DNA from 2 places in the Chitinophaga pollutisoli genome. Region 1 is predicted to be linked to the other one. Evidence: riboswitches for the same ligand, from Rfam matches in the RefSeq annotation. Region 1 holds a riboswitch; the other holds the start of a gene.

Region 1 (5,460 bases):
AACCGCCTTCGGCAGGTAATACGGGAACCATGTTCTGGCCGCCTTGTTTTTCCACCGTAAACTGAACGGCTTGTGCCGCAGCCTGGGTACGGAGGTAGTACATACCGGTCTTGAGGCCTTTCTTCCAGGCGTAGAAGTGCATGGAAGTGAGCTTGGAAGCGGACGGTTTGTCTACAAACAGGTTGAGGGATTGCGACTGGCAGATGAACGCGCCGCGGTCGGCCGCCATGTCGATGATCGTACGCTGCTTGATCTCCCAAACGGTTTTGTACAGTTCCTTGATATTGGAAGGGATCTCGGGGATGCCCTGGATAGAGCCGTTCGCCGCGATGATCTTGTTCTTCATATCGTTGTCCCACAGGCCGAGCTCCACGAGGTCTTTCAACAGGTGTTTGTTCACCACTACGAACTCTCCGCTCAGCACGCGGCGGGTGTAGATGTTGGAAGTATATGGCTCGAAGCACTCGTTGTTGCCCAGGATCTGGGAAGTGGAAGCGGTGGGCATGGGCGCCAGCAGCAGGGAGTTGCGCACGCCGTGCTGTTTGATTTCGGCTTTCAGGCCGGTCCAGTCCCAACGGTCGGAGGGCTGCACGTTCCACATGTCGTATTGCAGGATGCCTTTGGAAATGGGCGATCCTTCGTAGGAAGCGTATTTACCTTCAGTGATGGCGAGGTCTTTGGAAGCGGTCAGCGAAGCGAAGTAGATCGTTTCAAAGATTTCTTTGTTCAGCTGTTGCGCCTGCTCGCTTTCGAAGGGATAACGGAGGAGGAAGAACGCGTCGGCCAGGCCCTGCACGCCGAGGCCGATGGGGCGGTGGCGGAGGTTGGAGTTGCGGGCTTCATCTACCGGGTAATAATTCTGGTCGATGATCCTGTTCAGGTTGATGGTAGCCTGGTAGGTAACATCATACAGGCGTTTGTGGTCGAACTTGCCGTCGATCACGAAACGGGGCAGCGCCAGGGAAGCGAGGTTGCACACGGCGACTTCGTCTTCGGCGGTGTATTCGATGATCTCGGTGCAGAGGTTGGAGGATTTGATGGTGCCCAGGTTCTGCTGGTTGGACTTGCGGTTGGCGGAGTCTTTATACAGCAGGTAAGGCGTGCCGGTCTCGATTTGTGCGTCGAGGATAGCGAACCACAGATCCTGCGCCTTCACGGTTTTTCGCTGGCGGTTTTCGGATTCGTATTTTTCGTACAGTTTCTCGAATTCCTCGCCCCAGCAATCGGCCAGTCCGGGTGCTTCATGAGGGCAGAAGAGGCTCCAGTCGCCGTTTTCTTCCACGCGCTTCATGAACAGGTCGGGCATCCAGAGGGCGTAGAAGAGGTCGCGGGCGCGCATTTCTTCTTTACCGTGGTTCTTGCGCAGGTCCAGGAACTCGAACACGTCGGCGTGCCAGGGCTCCAGGTAGATGGCGAATGCGCCTTTGCGCTTGCCGCCGCCCTGGTCCACGTACCGTGCGGTGTCGTTGAACACGCGCAGCATGGGGATGATGCCGTTGGAAGTACCGTTGGTACCGCTGATGTAGGAGCCGGTAGCCCGGATGTTATGGATGCTGAGGCCGATGCCGCCTGCGCTCTGGGAGATCTTGGCGGTCTGCTTCAGGGTGTCGTAAATGCCATCGATGCTGTCGCCCTTCATGGTCAGCAGGAAGCAGGAGCTCATCTGCGGTTTGGGGGTGCCGGCGTTGAACAGGGTGGGCGTGGCATGCGTGAACCAGCGCTCGCTCATCAGCTCGTAAGTTTTGATGGCGGAGTCGATGTCTTCTTTGTGGATGCCAACGGCCACGCGCATGAACATGTGCTGCGGGCGCTCGGCGATCTTGCCGTCCACTTTCAGGAGGTAAGAGCGTTCCAGCGTTTTGAAACCGAAGTAATCGAATGCGAAGTCGCGGTCGTAAATGATGGTGGAGTCGAGGATCTCCGCGTTCTTTTTGATGATCTCCCATACGTCGTCGCCCAGCAGGCCGGCGTTTTTACCGGTCTTGGGGTCCACATATTCGTACAGTTTCTTCATCGTTTTGGAGAACGACTTCAGAGTATTTTTATGCAGGTTGCTCACCGCGATGCGGGAAGCGAGCTGCGCGTAGTCCGGGTGCTTGGTTGTCAGGGACGCTGCGGTTTCCGCGGCGAGGTTGTCGAGCTCGCTGGTGGTAACGCCGTCATACAATCCCTGGATCACTTTCTTCGCTACATCTATTGAATCAACGTATTCCGGCGCAAGTCCGTAACACAGCTTCTCTACCCTTGCCGTAATCTTGTCGAACTTGACAGTTTCTTTTCTGCCGTCTCTTTTTATAACGAACATAGTGTGGTGAATTTAGTGGGTGAAAAAATTGAATATGGCTGATTGAGGTTATGTGAATTGACTAGAAATCTTCGTCGAGGCTGAAGGTTTGTGTTCCTTTTTCGCCCATTACGCCGGCTTTCTGGTAGTCGCCCACGCGTTTTTCGAAGAAGTTGGTTTTGCCCTGGAGCGAGATCATTTCCATGAAATCGAAGGGGTTGGCGCTGTTGTAGATTTTGCTGCAACCGAGTGCCACGAGCCATCTGTCGGCTACGAATTCGATATATTGTTTCATGAGATCGGCGTTCATTCCGATGAGCGCTGCGGGGAGGGCTTCGGTGATGAATTCTTTCTCGATGGAAACGGCGTCGGAGATGATTTCGTGTACCTGTTTTTCGCTCATTTTGCCTTCGAGCATGGAATACAGCAGGCAGGCGAATTCGCAGTGGAGGCCTTCGTCGCGGGAGATCAGCTCGTTGGAGAAGGTGAGCCCGGGCATGAGGCCGCGTTTTTTCAACCAGAAGATGGAGCAGAAGGAGCCGGAGAAGAAGATGCCTTCCACGGCGGCGAATGCCACGAGGCGTTCCGCGAAGGTGCCGTTCTCGATCCAGCGGAGGGCCCATTCGGCTTTTTTCTTCACGGCCGGCACGGTTTCTATGGCGTGGAAAAGACGATCCTTTTCAACGGGGTCTTTCACATATGTATCGATGAGCAGGGCATAGGTTTCGGAGTGGATGTTTTCCATCATGATCTGGAAACCATAGAAGCAGCGGGCTTCGGGGATCTGCACTTCGCTCATGAAGTTAACGGCCAGGTTCTCGTTCACGATCCCGTCGGACGCGGCGAAGAATGCCAGTACGTGGGTGATGAAGTGGCGTTCGCCGTCGTTCAGTTTGGCCCAGTCGGCCAGGTCGCCCGACAGGTCGATTTCCTCGGCGGTCCAGAAGCTGGCTTCGTGGCGTTTGTACTGTTCCCAGATGGCGGGGTAGTTGATAGGCAGGAGTACGAACCTGTCTTTGTTTTCCTTCAGTAGTATCTCGTTCTCGTTATTCATACAATTTTTTTTATATGGTTAACCAGTTATAGTTGCCAATATTGAACGTGATTCGAAGGGTGACGGAGGTCCGTTATCCTCGTAAGGAAGGTAGCAGGGGCCATCAGCCAATACCTTGAATCGCGAAGGTTATGACGTTGTCCGATGTGCTGGCAGGTCTCCTGGCTATCCCTTGCCGGGCGGGCCTTCCCGCTCCGTTTTGAGGCGAAGCAGTGGCAGTTTGAAGAAACCGGCATTACAGGGGGTTACAGTAGCGCGTCTGCCCGTGATTCTCACACAGTTCCCTTTTAATTCCTTTCGTCGGAAACGTTCGGAAGCCAGCACAACGTTGTCAAGAACTGTGTGCAAATGTAATGATCAAACCCCCTGAACAAACTCATAAGTTACCCCCATATGTGGATAAAGAACTGAACAACTTTGGAAATCGCGCAGGGTAGCCATTCAGCGGCTTTTACACATCTAAAAGCAGGTTTTTGGTATAAAGATTAAGCACAATGTGTTGATTTGCTGGCACATATTAACGCAGGATAAATGTTTGTCGTTCCGGAGATTGGAAACCAATATTTTGTACATAGTCAGAAATAAGTATTCTTTTTGAATCCCAAAAGGCTTCGTATGACCGCAACCGGAAGTATAACGACAGGAGTCCTCATTTGCAATCGCTTGCATAAAGAACGGACAGCAATATGGTGAAAAAACAGGATTTCAATGTGAAGATCATATCAGGAATGCGTCGCTTCGTCCCGTAACTTGCATATCTACGTTATTAAATTCCGCGGATGGAGCAGTTGTTGGAAAGAATCGCGAAGAACAGTGACCAGTTGGCTTTCGGCCAGCTCTTTTCCTATTACAGCGACCGCCTCATTTATTTCGCCACCGCCCTCGTGCGCTCCCGCGAAGAAGCCGAAGAAGTAGTGGCCGATGTGTTCGTCAAACTCTGGCAACAACGCGCCCGCCTCCTGGACATCCATTACTTCCAAACATACCTTTACACCGCAGTCCGCAATACCGCCCTGAACCACACCTCCCGTTCCGTTATTCCTTACGAAGAGCTGGAAGACCAGCACGCCACGCTCATGCCCTGCGTCGTATCTCCCGAAGAATCCCTCATCAGCCGCGAAAACCTGCGCCAGATCGAGCAGGCGGTCAATGAACTGCCGCTGCGCTGCCGGCTTATTTTCAAACTGGTGAAGGAAGACGGCCTTTCGTACCGCGAAGTGGCGGAAGTACTCGATATATCCATCAATACGGTGAACGCCCAGATCACCATCGCGCTGAAGAAACTGGGGTCGGCCATCGACCTGCGTAAACCATTCCGCTTACCACTTGCGCGCAAATAATTATTTTTTAAAAAAATTTCCGACTGTCTTAACTGGACGGCCGGAAATCTGTGTCTAACTATATAACCACCTGATTTTTTCCAGCATGGAACAAGAACAAAAGCTTTGGGAATTATTCGGCAGGGAACTGTCGGGCAGGCTTACCGACAAGGAACGGCTGGATATGGAAATGCTGAAAAAGCAGTTTCCGGATGCGGCGCGGCAGTACGAGATGCTGGGCGCTTTGCAGTTCCGCAGCAGGGAAAGGCAATCGCAGGAGCGGAATGAAGAGATGCTGGGGCGGATATTTGCCGCCGCCGGCGAGGAGCCTGAGCCTGCCATGTCCGACGCGTTTCCCGAGCCGCCCCGCCGCAGGAGGTTGTGGCTGGCGGCGATACCACTTGCCGCCGCCGTGTGCGCCGGTATCTGGTTCTGGACAGGGCAGGGGCAGCAGGATGAAAAGGGATGGAGCACCGTGCAAACGCGCAAAGGCAGTAAATCAAAGCTCACCCTGCCCGATGGCACCGAGGTGATCCTCAATGCGGGCAGCTCCCTTTCTTACACGGAGGGTTTCCGCAACGGCGTACGCCATGTGCGCCTCAACGGGGAAGGATATTTCAAAGTGGTGAAAAACGCCGAACATCCGTTTATTGTAACCACCAACGCGGTGGAAGTCCGCGTGCTGGGCACGGAATTCAACCTCCAGGCCTACGATTCAGAATCCACGACGGAAACCACGCTCATTTCGGGGAAGGTGGAAGTAATGGTGAAAAAAGACGGGAAAAGCTATATGCTGGCGCCGC
Region 2 (5,460 bases), 1.9 Mb from region 1:
AGCTTCTAATGAAGAGATGGTATGGCTGGAGCAATCCGGTCTTATCAATGAAGCTGAAAAGAGGCCGCGCTGTTTCCAGCGCGGCTATTTCATATTATACCGTTTCCTTCACCCCGGCCCTCACCGCTTTCGCGGCGCTGACCATATTACGGAGCGCGGCTTCCGTTTCAGGCCACTTCCGCGTTTTCAACCCGCAATCCGGATTCACCCATATATTGCGCGCCGGCAGGTATTCGGCGGCTTTCAGCAACAGCGCTTCCATCTCCGCCGTACCCGGCACCCGCGGCGAATGGATGTCGTACACACCGGGACCTATCTCGTTGGGATATCTATAATCCGCAAACGCTTCCAGCAACTCCATCTGCGACCGCGACGTTTCAATCGTAATCACATCCGCATCCATCGCGGCAATGTGCCGGATGATATCATTGAAATCACTGTAACACATATGCGTGTGGATCTGCGTTTCATCCTTCACGCCCGACGCCGATACGCGGAACGCGCTCACCGCCCAGCCGAGATACGCTTCGCGGTCGGCACACCGGATCGGCAAACCTTCCCGGATAGCGGGCTCGTCGATCTGGATGATCCCGATCCCCGCCGCTTCAAGCGCTACCACTTCATCCCGGATCGCCAGCGCGATCTGCGCCGCGGTTTCGGAACGGGGCTGGTCGTCGCGGACGAACGACCATTGCAAAATAGTCACCGGCCCGGTGAGCATTCCCTTCATCGGCAACGCGGTGCACGATTGCGCAAACTCCGACCATCGAACGGTCATATCCCGCTCCCGGCTTACGTCGCCGTAGATCACGGGCGGCTTTACACAGCGGCTGCCGTAGCTCTGCACCCATCCATGCTGCGTGAAGGCGAAACCTTCGAGCTTCTCTCCGAAATATTCCACCATATCGTTGCGCTCGAATTCGCCGTGCACCAGCACATCCAGCCCGATATCTTCCTGCAGCCTGATCGCTTCCCGGGTCGCTGATTCCAGCGCGGCGTCATATTGTTCCGCCGTGAGATTGCCTTTTTTGAAAGCCGCGCGCAGCGATCGGATGTCCGTGGTCTGTGGGAATGATCCGATGGTTGTGGTCGGATACATGGGTAACCGGAAGCGCTGCTGCTGGAGGGATTGCCGCTGCGGGAATGCCGAAGTCCGCTGCGCGTCGCGTTCGGTGATGGCGGCGGTGCGCGCTTTCACGGAGGGTTTGTGAATGCGGGAAGATGCGGCCCTCGCGGCGATGGCGGCATTGTTCTTCTCCCATAAGCCGGTATCACCGTGGAATACCTGTTCAAGCTCCGCCACTTCCTGCAGCTTCTGTCTGGCGAACGCCATCCAGGAACGCAGCTCCTCATCCAACGCGGTTTCCAGTTCGAGATCGGTGGGCGTGTGCAGCAGGGAGCACGACGGCGCGATCATCACGCGGTCTTCCCCCAACGTATCCACCGCCTGGCGGATCAACCCAAGCGAGCGTCCGTAATCATTCTTCCAGATGTTGCGCCCGTCAACAACGCCGAGCGACAACGACAGCTTCTCCGGCAACATCGGCAACAAATCACCAAGCTGGCCCGGATCGCGGACGAGGTCCACATGCAGGCAACACACGCCCAGCGATGTGGCCAGGGACATGTTATCGCGCAGCCCTTCGAAGTAAGTGGTTACCATCGTGCGGAGGCCTTTGCAATGCTTCGCGATTTCCGTGTAGGCGTATCGGTAGGCATCTGCGGCGCCGGCGGGGAGGTCAGTGGCGAGGAAGGGCTCATCGAGCTGCACCCATTTTGCGCCCATGTTGTGCAGGCGTTGCAGGGCTTCAATGTAAACGGGGAGCAGCCGGGGCAGCAGTTCGAGCCGATGGAACCCGGGGTCTTTTTCCTTGCCCAGCAGCAGGTACGACACGGGGCCCACCAACACCGGCTTGGGCGTGGCATTGAGCATATGCCTGGCGGCATCGAACGCATTGAACACTTTGTTGGAAAATAACCTGAACTGTTGGTTGGCGCGGAATTCGGGCACGATGTAATGGTAATTCGTGTCGAACCACTTGGTCATTTCCATTGCGGTGAGGTCCAGGCCGTGTTCCTGGTAACCGCGGGCCATGGCAAAGGCGAGGTCGGCTTCAGTGTTCTGCGGCAGGTCGGTTACCACCGGGGCATAACGGTCGGGGATGGCGCCAACGAGGAGCGTAGTGTCGAGAACGTGGTCGTAGAAACTGAAATCATTGCAGGGGATGAGGTCCATCCCCGCGGCTTCCTGCAGGCGCCATTGTTCTTCCTGCAGGCGTTGTGCGGTCACAAATAATTCCTGGCGGCCGATGCGGCGCTGCCAGTAATCTTCGCAAGCTTTCTTCAGCTGGCGGCGGGCTCCCATGCGCGGGTAGCCGAGGGTGTGTTTAAGCATACGCATAAAACTTTTAAAACATTAAGAGACTTAATGCTCCTTACGGTTTTCGTATGCTTTCAGGAATTGGAAAAGGCACGGAACGGCATAACGGGGCATAGCTTGCCCACAATGCGTCCTGACCATTGCTTCAAATCGCGAAAGCATGATCTTACATAGCGGGCAAGTATCCTGGCTTGTAACATTACCGCCGTTCTTCTCATCCTGTTCAGGTCAGGACAATGAACTTGGTGGGCGGTAACTTTGACAGTCACTTACAGTTGCGCGACAGCCCGTGATTTGCACACGGTTCCTTTTTAAAAGCGGCGTTGGCCGCTTACCGCACTATGGAAAGAATGAATCGGGTAAAGAACTCGGGTCAAAGATAGGAATGCCTGACATCAAATCCTATTATCATCATGTTTGTTAACGCTCATTAACCAATGGCTGTTTTGGCACAGTATATGCAAAGTGAGGGTCGTAACGGCTTATACCTAGTAGATTGAACATTATCGTAAAGCCATATAAAAGATCAGACGTATACCTGTATAGTCGCCTCAGTTTTTATTGAACTTCCACTTTAGCAGCATAGATCAAAAAAGTCAACGCGTTTCGCGGCAGGCCGTCGTATGCCTGTGCTGCAGTGGGTAATAGTGATCGTATATGAAAAGGATATTGGTTATTGAAGATGATTTATTAATGATTCATGTCGTAGAGTTAATTATTCAGAAAGAAGGGCACCATGCAGATCTCGCCTATAACGGAAAAGAAGCGGCCATGCTATTGAGGACGTATGATTACGACCTGGTGATCGCCGATCTGAAGCTGCCATTCCCTTATCTCAACGAACTTTCAGCGCAGTTGCGCAACCAGCGGTCGCGCAGGCAATTGCCGGTCATCCTTGTATTGCCCGCGTATTTCGTTATGGACAGTATTTCTTCCTGGTTTGGTATGGAAGCGGAAGAAATCATCATAAGGCCTTTCAGTCCTGTAGAGTTAACCAGCAAAATCCAGGCGCTCCTCAACTAAGGGCCCTGAAGTATTCCTTTCCTAACCAGGCCTCCGGCCGCGGCTGCTTCCAGGCAAGTGGCCGGCGCCTGTAAGGAATTCCTCTCACGCATTTACGTTACACCCCCTGGCACACGCTGCCCTTCCGCCCGATGGTATTTATTCCTGAAACACGGATATTTGCCCCATGGAATTTTTTACCATCACCATCGACGGGCAGCGATTCGAGGTAAAGCCTTTCGTCAAAGGTTACGGCATGGCTTTTCATGTGGATACCGGTGACGGGCTGGTGGTTTTCGAGCTCGACGAGGAAGACAACCTGCGCGCCATCGCCCAGGGCCCCGTGCCGCCGGACGCCGCGCTGGTAGGCAGGATCGCCGATGCGATCGTAGCGCACTACGCCTGAAATGCCAATATTTTTAGCTACATTTGCTAACATACTTAGCATCATGATCGCCCTGGTTGACTGTAATAATTTTTACGTAAGCTGCGAAAGGCTCTTTCATCCCGGCGCATTTCACCGCCCCGTGGTGGTCCTCAGCAATAACGACGGCTGCGTGATATCCCGCTCGGACGAGGCCAAGACCCTCGGCATCCGCATGGGCGCGCCGGCTTTTTTCATGGAAGACATGCTCCGCAGTCACGATGTGGCCGTCTTCTCCTCCAATTACACCCTGTACGGCAGCCTCAGCCAGCGCGTGATGCAGGTATTGTCTTCCTTCGCGCCGGAGATGGAGGTGTACAGTATCGACGAAGCCTTCCTCGACCTTTCCGGCCACGCCGCTCCCGGGCGCCTGGCGGCGGCGATCCGCGGCGGGGTGCTGCAGGATGTGGGCATCCCTGTGTCGGTGGGCGTGGCGCCTACCAAAACGCTGGCGAAGATGGCCAACCGCTACGTCAAGAAGTCGAAATTGCCGGAAGGCTTCCTCGTGCTGGATAGCCCCGCGGCCACCGCGGCCGTGCTGGCCGCCACGCAGGTGGAAGACATCTGGGGCATCGGTTCCCAATACGCCGCCATGCTGCACGAAAGGGGATTCCATTCCGCGCTCGACCTTTCGCGCGCGCCGGATGATTTCGCGCGGCGGGAGCTGACGGTGCAGGGGCTCCGGCTGGTGCACGAGCTGCGCGGCATTCCCAGCATCGGGCTGGAGGAAACCGCTCCGCCGAAGAAGGCCGTTTGCGTGGCGCGCTCCTTCGGGCAGCTGCTCACCGAGAAAGACGACATCCGGGAAGCCCTCGCCAATTACGCCGCCGCGGCCGCGCAGAAGCTGCGGGCCCAGGGCTCTCGGGCCACGGTGATACAGGTCTTCGTGCAAACGAATAACTTCCGCGGCCAGGATGCGCAGTACCACCGCTCCATCAACCTCCGCCTCCCCGTACCCGCCAGCAGCACGCGGGAGCTGATCCATCACGCGCTGCAGGCCCTCGACCGCATCTTCAAGCCGGGATATAATTACAAAAAAACCGGTATCATCGCCATGGACCTGGTCCCCGATTCGCAAGTGCAGGAAAACCTGTTCGCATCCACCGACCACGATAAAGAGAAAAAACTGATGCAGGCGCTCGACGGGATCTCCCGGCACTTTGCCGGCAAGCCGGTACTGCGCTTCGCGGTGCAGGGCGGCAACAAGAAATGGGCGCTGCGGCAGGAGCGGCTTTCGCCCTGCTATACCACACGCCTGCACGACGTCATCAAAGCCAAAACCGACTGATGCATAATCCGCTCGCCATATTGAAACCCGCCGTGCTGGAGGGGCTCCTGGCCGCGGGGCACCGCTGGTTCGTGCGGCAGCAATATCCCCGCGGCATGCACCCCACGCTGAAAGGCGCTTTCCTTATTTCCGCGTATCACTCCATCGGCGAGGCCCGCGCGCATATGGAAGCCATCCCCGCCGATCCCCACCGCCGCGTGTATGACGGGGAAGACGCCACCGACCGGGAGCGCCTCTTCGCCACCGCCGCCCAACCGGAAGGTTATCATATTTTCATCGCCCTCCTCGCCAAACGGAAATGGAGCCCCGATCCCGCTACCGGAGCGGCCATCAAACAGTACATCCGAATGCATACCAACTGGAAAG

The links. A riboswitch is a leader RNA that binds a small molecule or an ion and turns the genes downstream of it on or off. The one in region 1 is predicted to bind cobalamin.
Region 2: it holds a riboswitch for cobalamin, as region 1 does, so the genes downstream of both, metE (5-methyltetrahydropteroyltriglutamate--homocysteine S-methyltransferase) here and WJU16_RS07105 (ribonucleoside-diphosphate reductase small subunit) in region 1, are expected to answer to the same signal.

The regions. Positions count from the first base shown of each region.
Region 1 covers NZ_CP149822.1:1,744,998-1,750,457, reverse strand. Annotated here, with positions in the region: gene WJU16_RS07110 (ribonucleoside-diphosphate reductase subunit alpha) at 1-2,305, opposite strand, end outside; gene WJU16_RS07105 (ribonucleoside-diphosphate reductase small subunit) at 2,367-3,338, opposite strand; cobalamin riboswitch at 3,472-3,675, opposite strand; gene WJU16_RS07100 (RNA polymerase sigma-70 factor) at 4,118-4,678, shown strand; gene WJU16_RS07095 (FecR domain-containing protein) at 4,764-5,460, shown strand, end outside.
Region 2 covers NZ_CP149822.1:3,645,674-3,651,133, reverse strand. Annotated here, with positions in the region: gene metE (5-methyltetrahydropteroyltriglutamate--homocysteine S-methyltransferase) at 95-2,395, opposite strand; cobalamin riboswitch at 2,539-2,735, opposite strand; gene WJU16_RS15255 (response regulator) at 3,038-3,403, shown strand; gene WJU16_RS15250 (hypothetical protein) at 3,570-3,788, shown strand; gene WJU16_RS15245 (Y-family DNA polymerase) at 3,832-5,094, shown strand; gene WJU16_RS15240 (hypothetical protein) at 5,094-5,460, shown strand, end outside.